Dongshaea marina: one gene and its partner. The protein of the gene in region 1 interacts with the protein of each later gene in a pairwise test. Links are inferred from orthologs where the notes say so. Each region holds a gene or a part of one and is shown in the gene's direction. Other genes may lie near its edges.

Region 1 (7,802 bases):
CGCCGACCGATTCAGGCCAGCCTCAAACCCGAGGCCGATGATGCAAAGCTACTCGCCAAACTTCATCCTACTCCCGCGGTGAGTGGCACACCCCGCAGGCAGGCCCGGGAGTTTATCCGAAGGCATGAGCCATACCGGCGCGGCTGGTATGCGGGCGTTTGCGGCTTCAGTGATGGTGAAGTCGCCGAGTTTGCGGTCAACATCCGCTGTGCCACCCTGAGCGGTTCAGAGTTAAATCTCTACGCCGGAGCCGGAATCGTTGAAGGCTCGGACCCGGATCAGGAGTGGCAGGAGTTAAACCACAAGATTGCTAACCTTTTGCTGATGCTGGAGCCGGAACATGATTCATAAGACCTTCGCCAATCTCAATCACCTGTGGGCCAGTGCGCTACTTGAAGAGTTATATCGCTGGGGAGTCCGTGATCTCTGTATCGCACCCGGCTCACGCAGCGCCCCCCTGGTGATGGCCGCCGCGGCTCACCAGGGCTTTATCACCCATACTCACTTTGATGAGCGCGGTCTCGGATTTCTTGGGTTGGGGATTGCCAAGGGGACTGAGCGCCCCGTGGTTATCATCACCACATCGGGAAGCGCCGTTGCTAATCTCTACCCGGCGGTCGTCGAGGCTCGCCAGTGTGCGATACCTCTGATCATCCTCAGTGCCGACCGGCCACCCGAGCTTATTGATTGCGGTGCCAACCAGGCGATCCCCCAACCCGGGATCTTCGCCAACTACCCGGTAACCAGCATCAATCTCCCGGCACCAAGCTCCCGGATCCCACTGAGTTTCCTGCTCACCAGCATAGATGATGCTCTGAGCTCTCTCATATCAGGCCCTGCCGGGCCAGTCCATATCAACTGCATGTATCCTGAGCCCCTCTATCCAGCAGAGCAACCTCTCAACGCAAACCCCCTGCTTGAGCCTTTGAGCCGCTGGCTTGAAAGTGAGACGCCTTACACCCGCTATCACCAGGCTGAAATACAGGTGCAGACTCACCAGCAGTGGTCACAGCTTCGAAGCGACCCGGGACTGCTGATCGCCGGTCAGATCGACTCTCCCCGGCAGGCAAAACAACTCCAAGAGTGGGCCCGGGAGCTCGGCTGGCCTCTATTATGCGATCTCCAGTCCCAGCTGGCCTGGGAGGAAGGCACACTCAATAGCTTTGATCTCAATTGGCAGTCCCCCGAGTTGCAGGAGCAGCTCAGCAGGGCCCAGGTTGTGATTCAATTTGGCGCCCGGCTACTGTCGAAAAACCTGGCCCGCTGGCTAACCCAAAGAAGCTGGCAACACTACTGGCTCATCGACCCACAACAGCAAAGACTCGACCCGGATCACCTGCTTAGTGAGCGATTCTGCTCTCCCGTCGCTCAGTGGTTGGAAGCTCATCCAACCGAATCCGGCAATCGGGCCCCCTCAGACCTCTCCAGCGTCGAGCTTGGGCTCGCCCGGCTGTGTCGGGAGTATTTTTCACGCCGGGAATTTGGTGAGCTCAGTGCAGTCTGGGAGCTCTCGGCACTGCTGCAGGGACAGCTTTTTATCGGTAACAGCATGCCGGTCCGCCTGCTGGATAACCTGCCGCTCGGGGGAGATGGACCTGCACGGCTAATGACCAATCGCGGAGCATCCGGAATTGATGGGCTGATCGCAACCGCCAGTGGCTTTGCCAGGACCTCGAGTCAACCAACCACTGTGCTGATAGGCGATCTGTCGCTACTGCATGATCTCAACAGCCTGGCCCTGACCGCCGAAAGCCAGGCGCCGCTGGTGATCATCCTCATCAACAACGGGGGCGGCAGCATCTTCAGGATGCTCCCCGTACCCAATGAAAACAGGATGCGTGAGCGCTTTTTCGAATTAAAACACCAGCTTAATGCCAGAGGGGCGGCACAGATGTTCGGTCTTGATTATCATCAGCCGGACAATCTTGATGATTTTAGCCAAACCTACCAGCAAGCCCTCAAAACCAGGGGAGCAAGCCTGATTGAGCTTCAGATTGAAACCGCCGGATGTGATGAGCTAAAAGCTCTCAGACAATGGATTAATGATGCAGCTTCACGCTAGAGAGTTTCCGGGTAACGGAACCCCGCTGGTACTGCTGCATGGCTTTTTGGGCTCAGCTCAAGACTGGCTTCCTCTGTGTCACCGGTTAACCGGGCAGCACTGCCTTGCCATCGACCTGCCGGGGCATGGCTTGAGTCTGGGCGCAGATACACTCAAAGCCAATGGCTTCGAGCAGTGCAACCAGGCGATCCTGGAGACCCTGAGACGGCATCAAATCGAGCGCTGTCATCTGCTCGGCTACTCATTGGGCGGACGGATTGCTCTGAGCTTTGCCTGTCACTACCCGCAGGCGGTCCACAGCCTGATTCTGGAAAATGCCCACCCGGGCCTTGGCTGCGACCAACAAAAACAACAAAGACGCGAGCATGATCGCCACTGGGCCACACGCTTTGCCGATGAACCTCTGTCTGAGGTGCTCGAATCCTGGTATCAGCAGCCCGTGTTTGGCTCCCTGACCCAAAGCGCACGCCAGAGAATGATTGAAAGCCGCCTTGCTAATTCACCGAGACAGCTGGCAGCCATGCTAAAATCCACCTCACTAGGCCAACAGGATGACCTCGGGGCAGCCCTTAGCCAGCAATCTTTTGCCTGCTGTTATATTTCGGGACAACTCGATGTAAAATTCGAAACCATCGCCCGTGAGCTGAAACAGCAATGCCAGAACCTGAAGCATATCAGCATCGAAAACGCTGGCCACAATATTCACTCCCAGCACCTGCGCACCTTTTCCCGGGTGCTCTGTGACTGGCTGCAACTATGACAAGAGACGATCATGATTGAGCAACTAACCGAAGAGCAACTCTATGCCCCTGTCACCTGGCAGGATCATTCTGGCGAGTTTGAAGATATTCGCTATCAAAAATCTGAAGACGGGATCGCCAAGATCACCATCAACCGTCCCGAGGTGCGTAACGCTTTTCGTCCTCAGACGGTCAAAGAGATGATCGATGCTCTGCATGATGCCCGCTACGATGAGTCGATCGGCAGCATTATTCTATGCGGCGAAGGCGAAAAAGCCTTCTGTGCCGGTGGCGATCAGAAAATCCGCGGAGATTATGGCGGATACCAGGACGACTCAGGAGTGCACCACCTCAACGTCCTGGATTTTCAGCGCCAGATCCGCACCTGCCCCAAGCCCGTTGTTGCCATGGTTGCCGGGTTTGCGATCGGCGGGGGCCATGTGCTGCACATGATGTGCGATCTGACGATTGCCGCCAGTAACGCGCGCTTCGGTCAGACCGGCCCTAAAGTGGGCTCCTTCGATGGTGGCTGGGGTGCCTCCTACATGGCACGCATCGTGGGACAGAAAAAAGCCCGCGAAATCTGGTTCCTGTGCCGTCAATATGATGCCCACCAGGCCCTGGAGATGGGACTGGTTAATACCGTGGTTCCTTACGAGGAGCTGGAGCGCGAAACGGTCCGCTGGTGTCGCGAAATTTTACAACAGTCGCCAATGGCGATAAGGTGTCTCAAGGCTGCCCTCAATGCAGACTGTGATGGACAGGCAGGCCTGCAGGAGCTGGCCGGAAATGCCACCATGCTGTTCTATATGACTGAAGAGGGTCAGGAAGGCCGTAACGCGTTTAACGAAAAACGCAGTCCAGATTTCAGCAAGTTCAAACGGAACCCATGAACAGACACGCGAAAATCTATCACTATTCGCTTCCCCTTCGCGAGCCCCTGCTACTGCCGGGGCACGAACTCAATACCCGTGAAGGGTTGCTACTCAAGCTGGGTAATCAATGGGGAGAGATAGCCCCACTGCCTGGCTTCTCACGAGAATCCCTGCAAGATGCACAGGATGAGCTGATCGAAGTTGTCTCCAGACTGCAGGATGGGCTAAAGGCAAAGGCGACCCAGCCCTCGGTCCAGTTTGGCCTGGATTGTGCTCAATACAGCTGGCCGAGTGCCCCACCCAAGCTCCTTGCGCCGCGCCATCTGCTTCAGGGGCGCCCTGACAGGGTCGCCAAGCATTGGCGTCAATGGTTTGGCCCCTACCCCAAACAGATCAAGGTTAAGGTGGGGCGTTACCCCATCGCCCACGAGGTGGCACTGATCAATGAGCTTTGCCGATTAGCTCCCGACTCCAAGTTGATCCTGGATGCCAACCGCAGCTGGACCAAGGAGGAGGCCTGGAGTATCTGCAACCTTCTCGATAACAAGCGGATCGATTATGTTGAGGAACCCTGCGCCACCCTGGAGGAAAATCGCTTCATCGCAACTCACACCTCCCTGCCGGTGGCACTGGATGAGTACCTCTCGGAGCATAAGAAGATCCCTGAGTTTGACAACCTCAAGGCGGTGATCCTCAAACCGACCCTGATCGGCTCGATCGACAAGTGTAAGCAACTGATCAAGAGTGCCAGGGAGCGGGGAGCCCGAACCATCATCTCCTCATCCTTCGAGTCGACGATCGGCATCAATTGCCTGAGTCGCCTGGCCGCCGAATGGGCTCCCGGCGAAGTTCATGGCATTGATACCCTTAAGTTCTTTTCTCATGATCTGGTCAACCCTCCCTTTGTCTCCACCGAGAAGCGCCCGTTGCTCCAGGAGAGCGAACTGAACCTGGTATGGCAGAACAGCTGATCCCCTGCCCACTTGCGCAGTGGGCCAGGAGCACTCCCGAGGATATAGCTCTGGTTGAGGGACAAACAGAGCTCAGCTTTGCAGCGCTGGATAAGCTGGTTTCATCCATAGAGCAGCAGCTTATCAAAAGTGGGCTAAGGGCCGGCCAGCACCTGGCGACCATAGCCCCCAACAGTATTGAGCTGATAGCCCTGCTGTGGGCTTGCCTGCGCCAGCAAATTATCTTTTGCCCGTTAAATCCAAAACTAACCGACTCTCAGCATTGCTGCCTGCTGAGAAAGATTGATCCGCACAAGTTGTGGGCTCGGGACAAGATCTCTCGGGAGACTCCCAGGCTAAAGCTGGAATTCCAGGCGCCCGCCTCCCATAGAGGGACACAACCCATGCTAGCCCCCGAGAGCCTGAGCAACATGGTCCTCACTTCGGGAAGCTCGGGAGAGCCGAAGGCCGTAGTTCACCGCCTGAGTAACCACCTGAGTAGCGCTCAGGGCTCGGCGAAGCTTATCCCCCTGAGATCCGGCGATCGCTGGCTGCTGAGCCTGCCGTTATTTCATGTGGGAGGCCTTGCCATAGTGATCCGCTGCCTGCTGGCTGGCGCGTCAATCTGCCTTGAGGATAAAGGGCTATCTCTGACTGAGCAGCTGTATCGCCAACCCATTAGCCACCTGTCTCTGGTATCGACTCAGCTCTACAGACTATTACAGGATAGCGATTTTAATCCTGCGCAAAGTGCCCTGCGCTGCATGCTTTTGGGTGGAGGTGCATTCTCCAGGGCACTCCTGGAGGCGACCCTCAAACGAGGCATACAGCCCTTCGTCAGCTATGGGTTATCTGAGATGAGCTCGCAGGTCTGTACCAGGCAGATCGCCCGGATAACCGCAGATGTAGGCAGTCCTCTGCCCGGACGTGAGATCCGGATAGAAAATCAGGAGATCCTGGTTCGTGGACAAACACTGTTTGCTGGCTACTACCAGGATGGACAACTAAAGCCCTCAGTTGATAAGGACGGCTGGTTCCACACCAAAGACAGGGGCGAGCTAACAACCGATGGTAAGCTGCAGGTCCTGGGGCGGATGGATCGCCAATTTATCTCCGGGGGAGAAAATATTCAGCCCGAAGCGATTGAATGCGAGCTGCTACAACACCCGCAGATCATCAATGCCAGGGTGATCCCGGTCGAACACCCCGAGTGGGGACAGCGCCCGATCTGTTTTGTGCAGCTGCATCAGGTACAGCTCGATGAGGCAACTCTCAGGCAGTGGCTCAGGGAGCGCCTCGCAAGCTTTCTGATACCGGAGAGGTTTCTGCCTTGGCCGGAAACTGCAGGCCTAAAAGTCACACTTCCCCAGCTGCAAAAACTGGCAGCCCAATCACTCTAAAAATAACGCCAGAATTAGTAAACCTGTTGGCACACCTCAATAGACGCAACATTATTAAGATATGAAATTTAGAACAAATGTCCCTCTCGAAAAAGTTGGGTTTTATCCCAGCTAAATCACTCATTGTTTTTTATTGAAAGTAAATCGCAAAAAATGAAACGCATCGCAAAACCACCTGCGATATAGTCCCGCATCTTCTGTAAATAGATATACAGAAACCTGCAGGGATTTAGGCTCTGTTGGCGTTTCAAAACCGGAAACATCAACAGAACCTAGCAATTTAACAGCCAGGAAAGCCAAATATTTATCGAAACACTATGGTTATTTTGTGGAGAGATCCCATGTGTGAGCATTTCACCAATTGGCAGCAACTCGGCAGCAAACAAACTCTGAACATAAAGGCCTGTGCAGCCTATTTACACCCAAATTCCAAAAGCCGCTTCAGCCGTCATCGCATTAAATTTATCCTGCGCTCCTGGATTCACAGACGCCCCCTAAAAAAACTCTGGGCATTTCTTTCCACGCCGGTGATGCAGGAGATCACACGCAACAATCTGGAACTACTGGATAAACCCCTTCGTCCCTACCTATTTGCAGGGACAGGTGTCAGCCGGCGAGTTGAGCATATCATGGAGCATTATCGATGGCTCAGTGATGTAAAGCCCGGGCTGTTTCATAAGATCTATCACGAAGATGGGATTGAGCTGGGCAAACTCCCCGAAGGGGAGCAACAGGCTCGGTTGGTTTTGCACCAGCACCATACCTTTCGCAAAGAGGGGGAGATGGTGATCTCCTTGCTTAATCAGCAGGATCAAAGACTCTACTCCTGTGCTTTCTCGCTCATCGGCCCGGGTGAAAACAAACAGATGGTCCTGACCTCACTCCAGGGCCCAGAGCCACGCGTTGAACATCCGATGCAGAAGCTTAAAGATTTAACCAAGCAATGCTTCGGAGTTCGCCCAAAATCCCTGGTCGTCGAGACGGCTCTTTATCTGGCAAAACAGCTAGAAATTGATGAGGTGCTGGCGGTAAGGAAAAGCAGTCATGTTTATATGGCACGACGATATAAAAATAAACAGGGAAAGGCGATCCACTCCAACTATGACGAACTGTGGGTAGAGTTTAGAGGGGCCCCCTATTGTAAACACCTGCTAAGACTTCAAGAGAGCGAGCGAAAAGAGCTTGATGAGATAAAATCAAAAAAACGCGCCATGTATCGACGCCGCTACCTGTGGCTCGATGAACTCAAAGCATCACTCTCGACTCGAGTCAGGGAGTCACTGAACTATTCAGGCCTTCGCTAATCTGCTTGATACGTCCACTCTGGTGAAGCTCCTTCATCCCCTGATTAAAAATGCTGAGAAGTTTCTGACTCTCAGCGCTACTTTTTGGAAAGATCAGATAGCTGGGCTTTGTTAAAAAAGGCTTGGGGTGATGGGTGATCTGTTCAGTATCCTGCTGTTTGAAGCTGCGCCTTACAACCTGATAACCTACCAGGCGCTCCTGAGGATAGAGATCGATCTTTTTGCGAAGGAGCTTTTTAAAATTCATCTTGTCGCGAACCACCCGCTCCATCTTAAGCTTTCCATCCGCCAGGGCCTTGTCCATATCCGGGCCATAGCTAAAACCAAACAGCCCCCCCATGTGATAATCCTCAAGATCCTCGATACTTTGCCAATCAAAGGGGCGATCTTTGCGATAGAAGAAAACATGTTGCTCTTCTACGATCGGCTGAGAATAGTAAAAAAGCTTTTCCCGCTCCGGCTTCTTTAGCC
Region 2 (5,261 bases), 4.5 Mb from region 1 along the record:
TCCCCACTGGCTACCATCACCCAGCAGCTGCTCAAAACGTGGCGTATCCTGGGGAGTACTGATGATTAGAATATCCCGGATCCCCGCCAGCATCAGAGTCGTCAGCGGGTAGTAGATCATCGGCTTATCATAGATGGGCAGCAATTGTTTACTTACAGCCATAGTCACCGGATAAAGGCGAGTCCCAGACCCACCGGCAAGAATAATCCCTTTGCGTGCTGTCATCATTACTCTCCTAAAATCTCATCTAGCATGCGCTTCACCCCCTGCTGCCAAGCTGGTAGCACTAAACCAAAGCTCGTTTGAAACTTAGCAGTATTCAAACGAGAGTTGTGCGGACGGGTTGCTGGAGTAGGAAAGACACTGGTTGTAACAGGATGCAGCTTTTGTATAGCGAGCTCAACGCCTGCTTTGCTGGCACAATCGAACACCAGTGAAGCATACTCATACCAGCTGGTAGTACCTGATGCCGTCAGATGATAAAGGCCAGCTAACTCAGGGTTAATTTGGGCTTTAGAAACAGCATGTGCAGTACAATCAGCCAGTAGCTCTGCACCGGTCGGTGCACCAAACTGATCATTGATAACCGACAGCTCATCTTTATCTTGCCCTAAACGCAACATTGTCTTGGCGAAATTATTGCCTCTGGCAGCATAAACCCAGCTGGTACGAAAAATCAGGTACTTGGAGCAGTGATTTTGAATCGACTGCTCACCTGCATGCTTAGTTTTGCCATACACATTGAGAGGCGCTGGTGTATCCACTTCTTCCCATGGTTTATCACCGCCACCATCAAACACATAATCAGTAGAGTAGTGAATCAGCCAGGCACCGATCGCCTCGGCTTCTTTTGCTAACACTTCCACGGCAGTTGCATTCAATAACTTTGCATACTCATACTCAGATTCAGCCTTATCCACTGCAGTATGGGCAGCTGCATTGACGATCACATCAGGCTTTAGGTATCGAATGGTTTGTGAAAGCCCATCCAGATTACTGAGATCTCCGCATAATGAATCTGAATCATAATCTAGGGGTGTAACCCGACCTAGGGGAGCTAGGGAGCGTTGCAGCTCCCAACCAACCTGGCCATTACATCCCAGCAGCAGAATATCCATCAGTTGCGCTCCCCGTAGTTTTTATCAATCCAGCTTTGGTAGGCGCCACTTTTTACATTCTCGACCCACTTCTGGTTACTTAGATACCACTCTACGGTTTTACGGATCCCTGACTCAAAAGTCTCTTGTGGCACCCAGCCTAATTCATTCTCAATCTTTGCTGCATCAATGGCATAGCGGTGATCATGCCCGGGCCGATCCGCAACAAAAGTTATTAGATCCCGGTATGAACCAAGATGTTGGGCTGAAGGGTTATCTGCTATCGGACATAACTCACCTAATAGATCACAGATGGTTTCAACCACCTCTAAGTTGCGTTTTTCGTTATGTCCACCGATGTTATAGGTTTCACCAATTTCACCTTGAGTAACCACCTGGTAGAGTGCCCTGGCATGATCTTCAACATAGAGCCAATCCCGGATCTGATCGCCCTTACCATAGATGGGCAGAGCTTTGCCCTCCAAGGCGTTCAAGATCACCAAAGGAATTAGCTTTTCAGGGAAGTGACAGGGACCATAGTTGTTGGAGCAGTTCGTAACTATGGTTGGTATCCCATAGGTACGCTGCCAGGCACGAACCAGATGATCGCTGGATGCTTTGGACGCAGAGTAGGGGCTACTCGGCGCATAAGGCGTCTCTTCTGTGAAAAGATCATCGGTACCATCCAGATCCCCATACACTTCATCGGTCGATATATGGTGAAAACGAAATGCCTCTTTTCGATCCTCTGGAAGCTCATTCCAATAATGACGGGCAGCTTCCAGTAAGGTGTAAGTACCTACAATATTGGTCTCGATGAAGTCGGCTGGTCCGGAGATAGAACGGTCCACATGGCTCTCTGCTGCCAGGTGCATCACTACATCAGGCTGAAACTCTGTAAATAGTTTGTCCAAACCTTCACGATAACAGATATCCAGGTGAGCAAACTGGTAGCACTCTGACTCAGAAACTTCAGCAAGGGACTCAAGATTACCCGCATAGGTGAGCTTATCGACATTGAGTACACTATCATCAGTATTCTGGATAATATGTCGGATAACAGCAGAGCCGATGAAGCCTGCACCGCCTGTGACCAATAGCTTTTTTGTAGCTTTTTTATTCAATTGCTAACACCCCAAGTTTGCTCATGTAACTGGGTAAGATTAGCATGATTTGGTGCCTCATAGATCCTGGTTCAGACTACTGGATGAATGGCTATGTTCCCGCTAACTGTTGTTGAACCTGAAATAGACTGCATACGCTTGGATTTTTATTCATATCCAGGTATCTAAACCACCCAAATGCCTTTATCTCGCCAGCGGCAGAAGCGTCGATGGGTATTTTTCCAATCACGTAGTCAGGAGGCAGGTCTCGCCAAAGGCTACCCATCCTCAAAATCCAAAAAACAGCATTGATAAATAATCGATTATCACGACCAGCTTTTCCCCAATAACCCTTTCTCCCCAGTATGTGGGGTTCAATAAGGCTCCAAACGCGGTCGGGTATGTCATGAGGCCGGTGGGCTGGGGTCGTCATAGTGCTCTGCCTGATTCCTACTGAAAGCCTGTATTCTACTCAAAACAATCCACTCATGACGACAGTCCCTAATAAACCTCATCGATTTGGCGAGCCTGCTTATCAGAAAGCCCTGTAATTCTAAGCGTTGAAGTGGTAACCAGTGACGGCATAGGAATAATACGAACAATCTTGCCATCAACTACCAGAGCCATCCTGTCGTGAAGATGAAGCTCAAACACCTGATGTAAACGTCGAACCGCATCCGAGCTCAAAGTAATAGTCACTGCTCGAGGCTGAGTAGGATTTTGTTCAGCTGAGAGAATGTCTTGGCTGCTAAAAAGAGGCTTACCATCAAGATACGGCTTCACCTTACCAGAGGCCTGCTCCACACTACTTACAGAGGGGGTTTTAAGTACCAAAAAGCCCTGGATTTTTGGCTTATTGCCACAGCCGGATAGCATAAGGGCCAGAGTGCAGATGATCAGGAGATAACGCATTACCTTAAACTTCCTCCTTAGTGAAAGGTGAGAGATTAGCACAACCACAGGTTAGGTGTCATAACACATGAAACCTTAGGCCCTGGTACCATGGTGTTTAAGAGTCTATCTTCATGCTAATATTCGCCAGTTAAATTGTTTTACCGACTCCGAGAACAGGATGGAAGCACTATGATTATCGTTACTGGCGGCGCAGGATTTATCGGCAGCAATCTGGTTAAGATGCTCAACGAGCAGGGCAGGGAAGATATCGTTGTGGTAGACGATCTCACCGATGGCACCAAGTTTGTCAACCTAGTGGATCTCAAGATCGCCGATTATCTGGATAAAGATGAGTTCATTGCCCGCATTGTCTCCGGCGATATCTTCGAAGAGTGGAACGGCATTGAGGTGATCTTCCATCAGGGGGCTTGCTCAGCTACCACAGAGTGGGATGGCAAGTTCATGATGGAGAACAACTACGAGTACTCCAAGGATCTGCTGCACTACTGCCAGGAGCATAGCATCCCCTTCATCTACGCCTCTTCTGCTGCCACTTATGGTGGACGGACCGATAACTTTATCGAAGATCCTAAGTTTGAGCAGCCTTTGAATGTCTATGGCTACTCTAAGCAACTGTTTGACCAGTACGTACGCCGTATGCTGCCGCACGCAGAGGCTCAGATCGTCGGTCTTAAATATTTCAATGTCTACGGCCCTCGCGAGCAGCACAAGGGCTCAATGGCGAGCGTTGCTTTCCACCTGAACAACCAGATGCTTGATGGAAAAAATCCCAAACTGTTTGAAGGCACCGAAGGCTATGAAAATGGCGGCCAGATGCGTGACTTTGTCTATGTCGAAGATGTCTGCAAGGTTAACCTTTGGTTCTGGAAAAATGCCAAAAAATCCGGGATCTTTAACTGTGGCACCGGCAAGGCAGAACCTTTCAGGAACGTTGCAAACTCTGTGATTCGCCACCATGGCAAGGGAGAGATTGAGTATATCCCGTTCCCGGATCATCTAAAGGGACGCTATCAGTGCTTCACCGAAGCCGATCTCACTAAGCTTCGCGATGCAGGCTATGACCAGCCGTTTAACAGCGTTGCCGAGGGTGTTGCCAAGTATATGGATTGGCTGAACAAGGCATAAAAATAGATGAATATTTTGATGGCCCTGTCTCAGCTGGAGATCACCGGGGCAGAAGTTTACGCTACCACCATAGGTGACCGTCTCACCGAGCTTGGCCATAACGTCAGTTATGTCTCAGATACACTGACTATGCCCCATCAGGGGCAATTTTTCGGACTGCGCTTTAATAAGCGCAGTCTATTTCGCCGTTTCTGGCATGTCGGACGACTCATCTACCTCATAAAAAAACACAAGATCCAGCTGGTGCATGCCCATTCCCGCGCCTCAAGCTGGAGCTGCCAGGTCGCCTGTAAGCTCATCGGCGTTCCACTCATCACCACGGTCCACGGCCGTCAGCCGGTGCATAAGTCCCGCAAACTATTTCGCGCCATGGGCGATCGGACGGTTGCCGTGTGTGAAGCGATTGCTGAGCAATTGATTCGGGAACTTGAATTTGAGGAAAGCCAGCTTCAGGTGATCCGTAATGGAGTAGATGCGAGCGCCTTTACTCCACAACCTACTCCTCGCAACTCTAAGCCCATAATTTCAATTGTGGGACGCCTGACCGGCCCCAAGGGAGAAGTTTGTTACAGGCTACTGGATGAAGTCCTGGATCTTGACAGGTACCAGGTGCAGATCATCTCAGGCTCTACACTTCCTGACCGCTTCAAATCCTTCTTAGACAGGATCGATTTTGCTGGGCATGTCAGTGATATTCCAAGCGCCCTGGCTAAAGCTGATTTGGTGATAGGAGCAGGACGCGTTGCCATCGAGGCCCTGTTAATGGAGCGCCCCACGGTTGCTATCGGAGAGGCCTTTGCCATCGGTCATCTGACCCTGGATAACATCCAGCAGGCGATGACCTCCAACTTCGGTGACATAGGCCCTAAAGATCTGCAGATCGATTTTCAGGCTATCAAACGTGATGTCGAAAATGCACTGGCTAGCCCGGTTAATCCGCCTAAGCTTCGTGAGACTGTGCTCACAGAGTATGAACTGGAAGAGGTCACTCGCAAGCTTGAGTACCTCTATCAGAGCACCT

Evidence for each region. Proteins that work in one complex are often made in the same cells at the same time.
Region 2: the proteins of menB (region 1) and rfaD interact in binary tests that used the Escherichia coli proteins (3 or more experiments, as listed by UniProt). The link is inferred for Dongshaea marina from one-to-one orthologs.

What each region holds. Positions count from the first base shown.
Region 1 is NZ_CP028897.1:117,108-124,909, reverse strand. Bases 1,837-4,764 are described here. They hold menB (1,4-dihydroxy-2-naphthoyl-CoA synthase), read left to right. Parts: upstream 1,837-2,834; coding sequence 2,835-3,695; downstream 3,696-4,764. Other genes in these bases: menE (o-succinylbenzoate--CoA ligase), read left to right, coding at 4,633-4,764; menC (o-succinylbenzoate synthase), read left to right, coding at 3,692-4,648; menH (2-succinyl-6-hydroxy-2,4-cyclohexadiene-1-carboxylate synthase), read left to right, coding at 2,046-2,822; menD (2-succinyl-5-enolpyruvyl-6-hydroxy-3-cyclohexene-1-carboxylic-acid synthase), read left to right, coding at 1,837-2,062. Outside these bases: DB847_RS00630 (isochorismate synthase), read left to right, coding at 1-351; more of menD, read left to right, coding at 341-1,836; more of menE, read left to right, coding at 4,765-6,027; DB847_RS00600 (VirK/YbjX family protein), read left to right, coding at 6,369-7,331; DB847_RS00595 (substrate-binding periplasmic protein), read right to left, coding at 7,297-7,802. UniProt on the Escherichia coli protein: Converts o-succinylbenzoyl-CoA (OSB-CoA) to 1,4-dihydroxy-2-naphthoyl-CoA (DHNA-CoA).
Region 2 is NZ_CP028897.1:4,578,412-4,583,672, forward strand. Bases 2,437-5,261 are described here. They hold rfaD (ADP-glyceromanno-heptose 6-epimerase), read left to right. Parts: upstream 2,437-3,283; coding sequence 3,284-4,240; downstream 4,241-5,261. Other genes in these bases: DB847_RS21445 (preprotein translocase subunit SecD family protein), read right to left, coding at 2,702-3,112; DB847_RS21455 (polysaccharide deacetylase family protein), read left to right, coding at 4,247-5,261. Also shown: rfbD (dTDP-4-dehydrorhamnose reductase), read right to left, coding at 228-1,118; rfbB (dTDP-glucose 4,6-dehydratase), read right to left, coding at 1,118-2,221. UniProt on the Escherichia coli protein: Catalyzes the interconversion between ADP-D-glycero-beta-D-manno-heptose and ADP-L-glycero-beta-D-manno-heptose via an epimerization at carbon 6 of the heptose.